One region of the Paraburkholderia sp. GAS448 genome, then DNA from elsewhere that is predicted to be linked to it. Evidence: predicted binding sites of a transcription regulator. Region 1 holds the regulator's gene; the other holds the start of a gene.
The links. The regulator LexA, encoded in region 1, represses DNA repair genes until DNA is damaged. The targets are predictions, from matches to a motif close to ACTGTATNNNNATACAGT.
Positions count from the first base shown of each region.

Region 2: P3T23_RS45895 (VRR-NUC domain-containing protein) is a predicted target of LexA. The motif match lies at 1,684-1,701, and genes of this name have one in related genera.

Region 1 covers NZ_JBNDKT010000003.1:434,865-439,382, forward strand. Annotated here, with positions in the region: gene P3T23_RS08400 (universal stress protein) at 1-353, shown strand, start outside; gene P3T23_RS08405 (DUF2939 domain-containing protein) at 387-1,064, opposite strand; gene P3T23_RS08410 (hypothetical protein) at 1,217-1,567, opposite strand; gene lexA (transcriptional repressor LexA) at 1,587-2,237, opposite strand; gene P3T23_RS08420 (sulfate ABC transporter substrate-binding protein) at 2,519-3,556, shown strand; gene cysT (sulfate ABC transporter permease subunit CysT) at 3,579-4,490, shown strand; gene cysW (sulfate ABC transporter permease subunit CysW) at 4,487-4,518, shown strand, end outside.
Region 2 covers NZ_JBNDKT010000080.1:547-5,064, reverse strand. Annotated here, with positions in the region: gene P3T23_RS45895 (VRR-NUC domain-containing protein) at 1-1,673, opposite strand, end outside; partial or broken gene P3T23_RS45890 (response regulator) at 1,985-2,716, opposite strand; partial or broken gene P3T23_RS45885 (YadA family autotransporter adhesin) at 3,281-4,518, opposite strand, start outside.

The sequences.
Region 1 (4,518 bases):
TCGCACAAAGCGCGGGCCTGCTGACCGATGTCGCATGCGGTCGTTTCGAAGAAACGGCCCGCGAAATTCTTCAGGAAGGCGTGAACTGGTTGACCGAGCGCGGCGTACAGGCTCATGGCCACTTTGCGTTTGGTCATCCGATCGACGAAATCGCCAATCTCGCGAACGAACTGCAAGTGGACCTCGTGGTGGTGGGCCATCGTTGCCGGACGGGACTCTCGCGATGGTGGATGGGTGCGGGCAATACGCCGCTTCTCGACCGGGTCTCCTGCAGCATTCTGGTGGCCTGTTCCTCAGCCGCCGAACAGAAGCAGGAGGCTGCCGCTGCGGCCTCCACGACTACAGCCGCCTGACGTCACGCTGCGTGACATCAGGCACGTATTACGTCAGCCATTCAGATCAATGGCTGACAGCTTCCATGAAAACAGACCGTCGCGGCGCAGGATGGCCGAATAATGCGTATCGCCGACACCGTGCTGATACGTAACGACGAACTCGTTGATCCCGCGATAACCCGCCGTGGTCTGCGGGGGTTGCGGCGGGGTCGGCTGCTCTGAAGACGACGGTGCAGCGGGTGGCGCAGGCGAGGGCGCTTGCGTTGCTCCCGCCGTTCCTGCTGAGCCTGCCGATCCGGACGGTTCATTCGATGCCGCCGATGGCGGCTCCGGTGGTCGCTCGCCGGGCTCGCCGCGCGGCGGCATGCCGTTCAACAGTGCCGCGACGCCATCCGGCGTTGCATAGGCATCCACCAGCGGACCGATCAAGGCCACGCCTATCATTGCGCCGATGGCGGCCAACGGATTCCCGTTGTGCTGCCCGTCGAGACGCCGCACGAGCAAGCCAGTCACCTGTTGTTTCAGACTGTCGCGCAGCGCCGGGAAGTCGACATATTCGTTGACCGTTTCCGCATCGCGCGCGTCGGCCGCGCGCTTGAGACGGTTGAGCGCGATATAGGGCGAGGCGTAGCCGTATATGAGCGCTGCCACAACCACGACCACAAGGGCCGCAATCGCCAGCGACCGAAAAGGACGGTGCTTCTTCTTTGGAGGTGCTGAAACAGCCATGGGGGGTGGGCCTCTGTCAGATGTGATCTAACGTTGACCGCAACCATGTGGAAACGATCCCCTGAGCCGCAAGTCGGGCCGGGCCACGACGCAGTCGCAGCGTATCTGCGGCGCAATCGCCTCCGGCCCGTGGGTCATCGGAACAGCGCCTATCACTCGAACAGTGCGCCTTGCACGCCGGCCCGCTCTTCGGCGATGCAGCGGTCGATCATGCGGCAGACCGCATCCACTGTACCCACCATGATGAGCCGCGACGGTCCGTGATAGACGCGCACCGGTGCACGCCTTGCGGGTTCCGCGTTAAGTCCGGAATTCAGCGATACCCGCGCGAAGGCCGGCAGGGCGGACGGCAGGCGCGAAGCACTGGACGCCTCGGCTGTCGCGTCGCGCCCGAAGAGCGACGGCGTGGGAATTGCCTCGAGCGGTGCGCATGGGACGATGTTGCGCAGATGACGCAGACGGCCGAACTGGCGAAACGGGATCAGGCGGGCAAGGCGTTCCATGAGACTCTCCTGGCGAGATTCAGAATTCGGTCGGGCGAATCAGCCCAACCGCAATGCCTTCGAGCGCAAATTCGGCGCTGCCGGCCTGTACAAAGATGTTTTCGTAGTCCGGGTTCTCGGCGATCAGCTCGATGCCGTCTGGCCGGCGCTTCAGCCGCTTCACCGTGACATCGTCGCCGAGCCGCGCGACGATGATCTGGCCGTCTTTCGCTTCGCTCTTCTTTTGAACGGCCAGCAGATCGCCGTCGAAGATGCCCGCGTCCCGCATCGACAGCCCACGTACTTTCAGCAGGTAATCCGGTTTGCTCGAGAAGAGCGCCGGGTCGCACGCGTAGTGCTGCGAGATGTGCTCCTGAGCCAGGATCGGGCTGCCGGCCGCCACCCGGCCGATCAGCGGCAGCGACAGCTGCATGATGCTCGAGTGCGGAAGTGTGAACTGATAGGGGCTGTCGTCCGAGCCGGACAGCAGCCTGATGCCGCGCGAAGCGCCCGCGGCCAGTTCGATCACGCCCTTGCGCGCCAGTGCGCGCAGATGCTCTTCCGCCGAGTTGGCCGAGCTGAAACCGAGTTCGGCGGCAATTTCCGCGCGGGTGGGCGGAAAGCCCGTGCGCTCGATGGCCCGGCGAATCAGATCGAAAACCTGCTGCTGTCGTGCGGTGAGTTTGGTCATGGCGCCACTGTATGGATAGACAGGTGACTGTATTTTTATACAGTATCCGACGCATTTCAAGCTTTACTTTAGGTTCGGCTCCGGCGGTGTCGTTGTAACGCCGGTTTCGGACGTCGTCACAGACGTTTTCGTGCTGGAACGCCGCGCCCGTCTGTCATTAGCACTTTTTCGTATTAAAAAATGAAGAACAATTATTTTTAATGATGAAAGCCGTTCGATAGACTGGCCCGCAATCGATGCAAACCAACGCTGCATCAACACAAAGAACACGGAGAAAGCGGATGGTCGGATATTCGGGGCTGGCAGGCAGGACGCGCAAAGTCGTAACGGCACTTGCGCTGGGTATCTCGGCGGCGGCGGGTTTCGCCGGCCACGCCCAGGCGGCGGATGGAACGCTCCTCAATGTGTCGTACGACCCGACGCGCGAGCTGTATCAGGATGTCAATCAGGCGTTTGGCAAGGAGTGGAAGGCAAAGACCGGTGAATCGGTCACCTTCAGGCAGTCGCACGGCGGCTCGGGCGCGCAGGCGCGCTCGGTGCTAGACGGTCTGCAGGCGGACGTCGTGACGCTCGCGCTCGCTTACGACATCGACGCGCTCGCCGGCAAGGGTCTCATCGACAAGGGCTGGCAGAAACGTCTGCCGGATAACGCATCGCCGTACACGTCGACCATTGTGTTTCTCGTGCGCAAGGGCAACCCGAAGCACATCAAGGACTGGGACGACCTGATCAAGCCGGGCGTATCGATCGTGACGCCGAACCCGAAAACTTCCGGCGGCGCCCGCTGGAACTACCTGGCCGCGTGGGCCTACGCCGCGCATCTGCCGGGCGGCAACGACCAGAAGGCGAAGGAATTCGTCAGCAAGCTTTACAGGAATGCAGGCGTACTCGACTCGGGTGCCCGCGGCGCCACGACCAGCTTCGTGCAGCGCGACATCGGCGACGTACTGATCGCGTGGGAAAACGAGGCGTTTCTGTCGCTGAAGGAATTCGGACCGGACCGGTTCGAGATCGTCGTGCCTTCGGCGAGCATCCTGGCCGAGCCGCCGGTTGCCGTGGTGGACAAGGTGGTCGACAAACACGGCACGCGCAGGCTCGCCGAGGCGTACCTGAACTTCCTCTATAGCGACGAAGGTCAGGAGATCGCCGCGAAGAACTTCTACCGACCGCGTTCGAACAAGGTGCCGGCCGCGCTCACGTCGAAGTTTCCGAAGTTGAAGCTGTACACGGTGGACGACAGCTTCGGCGGCTGGGCGAACGCGCAGAAGACGCACTTCGCAGATGGCGGCATCTTCGATTCGATCTATCAGCCGCAGTGATCGAGTAACAAGGGCATTCAGCATGACGACGTTGACCTTCCGCAAGCCGGGCGCGTTACCCGGCTTCGGCCTGACACTCGGCATCACGGTGGCGTATCTGAGCCTCGTGGTGCTGATCCCGCTGGCGGCGACCTTCCTGAAGACCGCCACCCTCGACTGGGAGCAGTTCGTGCGCGCCGTCGCGTCGCCGCGGGTGCTCGCGTCGTACCGGCTGACCTTCCTTGCCGCACTCGGCGGCGCGTTGATCAACGCAGTATTCGGCTTTCTGGTCGCATGGGTGCTGGTGCGCTATACGTTTCCGTTCAAGCGGATCGTCGATGCGGTCGTCGATCTGCCGTTCGCGCTGCCGACCTCGGTCGCGGGCATTTCGCTCGCCGCGGTCTACTCCAGCAACGGCTGGCTTGGACAGTTTCTCGTGCCGCTCGGCATCAAGATCGCGTTCACCCCTTTAGGTGTGCTGGTGGCGCTGACGTTTATCGGTCTGCCGTTCGTCGTGCGCACCGTGCAGCCGGTGCTCGAAGACTTCGAGCGCGAGCAGGAAGAGGCCGCCGCGTGCCTCGGCGCGTCGCGCTGGCTGACGTTCCGGCGCGTCGTGCTGCCGTCCGTGCTGCCGGCGCTCCTGACCGGATTCGCACTGGCCTTCGCCCGCGCGCTCGGCGAATACGGGTCGGTGATCTTCATTGCCGGGAACGTGCCGATGAAGTCCGAAATCACCTCGCTGCTCATCATCACGAAGCTCGAACAGTATGACTACGCGGGCGCCACGGCGCTGGCCGTGGTCATGCTGGTCGTGTCGTTCCTGATGCTGCTCCTGATCAACACGCTGCAGTGGTATCTGCAGCGGCGTACGAGCCGTGGCGCATCCGGAGCGGTGCCGCCGGCGACGGGCACCGGCAGCGCGAATGCCGTCGCGGTGAGCGGAGCCGCGCAATGAGCCGCACGCCTGCCACGCTTGCTTCGAC
Region 2 (4,518 bases), on a different contig from region 1:
CGAGCGTCGGCGCGTGCGTCATCAGCCCAGCGCACGTCGAGCACGCGCACCGGCATATCGTGCTCGACGCAGTATTCCAGCCAGCGGATCTGGTTGTCCTGAAGACGGTCGCCAGGACCCTTCACCTCGATCAGCTCGTACCGTCGCTCGGCAGGCCAGAACTGGATGAGATCCGGCAGGCCCGAACGGTTGCTTCTGATGTCCACGAGCAGGCGTTCAAACCAGCGCTTCAGATGCGCGGCAGGCAGACAGTCGAGCGCGAGCGTCAGCAGTTCCGGCGTGAGCAGCCCCCAGAAGACGAACGGCGACTGCAGACCGGCCTTGGATTCGAAGTGACGCAGGATGGTGTCGCGATATCGCGTACTGTCGAGCTGGGCGAGGCAGCCGGCGAATTGCGCGGCGCGGCGCGCGTGGAAGTCGGGCGCGTGCAGATCCGCCGGGCCGCGCTGGAACGGGTGAAAAAAGGCGCCGGGGATCGCCGCAAAAACCGGCTCCCAGCACAGCAGACCGAACAGCGAATTGATCAGCGCGTTTTCGACGTAGTGAACCGGCGCCTCGACGCAGCCCAGATGATCGCGCGCCACCGCTTCGACGTTGACGGGTTCCGCCGGTCGCGCAAGCGTGAGCACGCTGCGCGCAATCGCGCGCGCCCTGGCCGGACGCGGGACCGTCTGCCCCACCCGCCGTTGCAGCCGCGGTAGCATGCGCGCCACGCGCTGCCTTTCTTCGTCGCTCTCGGGCGCATCAACAGCCTGCGCCGCAAGCGCGAGCGCCTGCTCGAAGTGGCCGCCGCGCTCGAGCACCCGTATGCGCCGGTGACGTGCCCCCGGCCACAGACACCCTTCGTAGACCGACAGCGCAGTCGCCCAGTCCTGCCGACGCTCGCAATGCTGGCCGATGCGGAACAGCAGCCTGGCGCGGCGCGTCTCGAGCCAGGCGTTCGCGCTGGAACAGGTATCGATGGATGACAGCAGCGGGTCGAGCGGTTCGTCATCCGGCCAGGCATCGAGCGCTTCACGGCATGCGTGCAGCGCAAGATAGACATCGATATCCGCGCGCTGCTGAAACGCCCGCGACGACGGCGGGAACGCTACCGTTTCGTACTGAAACACGCCGAGATCCGCAAGCACGAACTCCGACCAGTCCTGATGCAGGTTGCCGAAAAACATCAGCCGCAGACGGTCGCACAACGGCGTGACGGTCACCCGCAGCACACGGTCGGATGATTGCGTGCACCAGAGCGCGAAGGGTCTCGCTTCGCCATGCCGTTCGCGCAACTGCGCGAGCAGATCCGCCTTGCGGATGCTGGATCGGGCGGCGACGTCGGGAAACATGCTGGTCAGTTCGGGCCGGGTGCAGACGCTGAACAGTTCGTCGAGCGTGAGGAGCGGGTCCGGATCGATGAAGCCGCGCGCGACGAGCGGCTGCGCAGCCGCCAGCGGGCAACCTATTTCGCTGTAGACAAGCCTGCTTGCGCGAAAGAGCGGCCCCTTGCGCATCAGCATGCGCACGAGGAGCGCCTGCGACGCCAGCGGCAGGCTGTCAAACGCTTGCACGAAAGCTTGTTCGGTCGGATCGAGCAGGTCGTCGTAGCGCTCGTCGACCCACGCCAGCGCGCGCTGGAAATTTCGCAGATAGTAGTGAGGATCGGGAGAATCCGTCAGCACGGGCATTCAGACGATAGCTGTATATATGTACAGCCATCATAGCAGGTCAGCGGCAGGGTTTTGACAGCCAGGAGTTACCTGGGCGCCAGATTCCCAAGTCCTTCACGCCGTGCATCGACGACAATCGCCCGCGCCAGACTTCACGCAGCATGACGGCGCCCGCCTGTCCCCCTGCCCTTTGCGCGCGCACTGCGCGACTTCGCCAGCAGCCTGACGACGCGTTGCGCGTCGAGGCGAATCGCATGATGACCGCTTGCCGACAGGCTGGCCATCTGGCACGCGAGTAAGCAGTCATTCGCCGCATCGGTTGGGGCGAATCAGGTTTTCGAGGCAACAGGAGGCATGCCCCCCTCCGGCAGAGGCATATCGGGTTCGCCGCTGGACGTCCGCTCGGACGAAGACACCATGCCGTTTTCCATCGCGTAGCGCAGCAGATCGACGTCCCGGTCAATGCCGAGCTTTTCCATCGCCTTCGATTTTTGCGAGCTGATCGTCTTCTTGCTGCGACACAGCCGGTCTGCGATCTCATTGATAGTCAAACCAGACGCAAACAGGCGCACAACTTCGGATTCGCGCTGGCTGAGAACGTCCGTCGAGCCGCGGCCACGACGATTCCAGTCGATCGACTGAACGATCTCTTCGACCCTCGGTGAGTAGTACTTGCCACCGCTTTAGGCGGTATGTACAGCAGGAACAAGGTGGCTGACAGCATCGGATTTACTGACGATGCACAATATGCCTTGCTTCACGAGTGCGCGCAGCACCGCCGGATTGTCCAGCATGGTAAGCACTACGAGTTTGACAGACGGATAGCGCCGTTGGATCAGGGAAAATAGCGCGATGCCGTCGCCGTATTCGCCCGCCGGCATCGCGTAGTCGGAAACGAGAACGTCGCACGGTTTTGCATCGAGGAGCGCGATCAATTCCGTCGAACTATGCGCAGAGCCGATCAACTGGATCGTGCTGATCACCGACAACTCGTGTTCGACACCGCTGAGCATGGCCGGGTGATCGTCTGCGAGTAGAACACGGATCGTGAGAGAAGCCATACTAACGTCCTGTATACCGCGTGCGGTATGAGAAGGGGTTACCCGGCGCTGGGGTGGCCAATCACTTTACCAATTGCTTACACGCTGACACAAAACAGCAATACTGCCCACCCAATAAGGCCTGGCAAACGGCGCGTGGTCACTCTCCGCATCGACGCGCCGATAAGCAGACACTTCATCCTACATGATAGTGACAGGCAGGGGCATCCGCCAATGCCAGTTTGCCATTGCTCTGATTGCACCGACTTCGACCGGGTTGCTCAACGATCAGGAACAGAACCAGGAAGCCATTCGGAGAAGCAGTATGAAAATGCGTTGACCTGTACGTGTTGGAGGAATCCTGCTGCAGGAAGCATGCTACAAGACGCGCGACTGGTGTTCCGATCCCCCGCTGCGAATGCGGCCGGGGCTGCTTCTTGTCCATATCGCTGCGCGGACCGTTCAATTCAATTTACCCACATACACTGTGTCAAAAAAAAGCACGGTCTGCCGTGACCGGCAAGACCGTGCAACATTACCTTTCTGCGACTTCTTACTTCCTGATTTGCCGTTCCTGGTTCTTTATCAGAACTCGTACCCGACCTGAGCACGCACGCCTGCATCGCCCGTCGAGGTGACCGATACGGCGCCGTTCACCAGCCACTTGCCGTTCCGGGAACGGTACGTTGCGCCCACTGCCGCAGCGCTGCCGCCCTTGTAGGTGGCCCCGCCGGCAGCGACGATCGTACGGCCAGGACCGGACGGCGTCATGTTCGGCATGGCCATCGCCGCAGCGATACCGGCATAGGCGTTTTTGGCTACGTCGTTAATCGCCCGGTTGGCCTCGTTGAAGCGCTGATCGGCGTAGTTGTTGGCCTGCTGCACGCCTTGCGCCACCGAACTGTTCATCTGACCCACGTTCACCGCGTCGGTTGCCGCCGTACCTGCTGCGACATTGGTGATCTGGCGTTCGTTACCCGCCGAGCCCACCGACACCGAGTTGTCGCGGTCGGTCAACGAACCCTGACCCAATGCGACCGAGTTCGTATTGGCAGCCTGCGAGCCCGTGCCGATTGCCGTCGAGTTGACACCCGTCGCCGCCGCACTGGCGCCGACCGCCACGGCGTTGTCCGCTGCCGCACTGGCGTTCGCGCCGATCACCGTGGCGTAGTTGCCCGAGGCAGCCGCACCCGCACCGGCGGCCGTGCTGCCCACGCCGGTACCAGGTATCGCGGCATTGACCTCCGCGCCATCGCCGCTGCTCGCCGACGGAACATCGGTTGCGTCGAAGTACGGGCTTCCGGGCTGGACATTCGACATCTGGGTGTTGAGATTCGACACCTGTCCATTGAGATCCGTCACCTGGTCCTGCAACGCCGACAGCTGGCCGAAGTTCACCGCGTCGTATTGGCTCGCGCCGTTCGCGACATTGGTCAGGACCACGGGACCTGCGCTCTGGGCTCCGCCCAGCGTGACCGAATTGAAGTTCACCGAACCGTCGGCGTTGCGGTCGTACTGCACCGCGCCCGACAGTTCCGTCCCGACATCACCGAGCTGGTTCTGGATCTTCGTGATGTCAGTCGTGTTCTCCGTCACACGACCATCAATGTTGGTGACGGCATCGCCTACGCTATGCACCGTCGTGCCGCCCACGCTGTAGCTCGGCGCGCTGATCGTGCCGTCCGGGTTCACCACCGAACCGCCGCCCAGACCCGCGGCCACGCTCGCCGAGCTTGCATACAGCTGGCTGCCGTTGATCGCGTCCACGCTCGTGGCGTTCACCGCGCCCGCTGCCACGCCCGTCATCGTACGGTTGCCCGCCG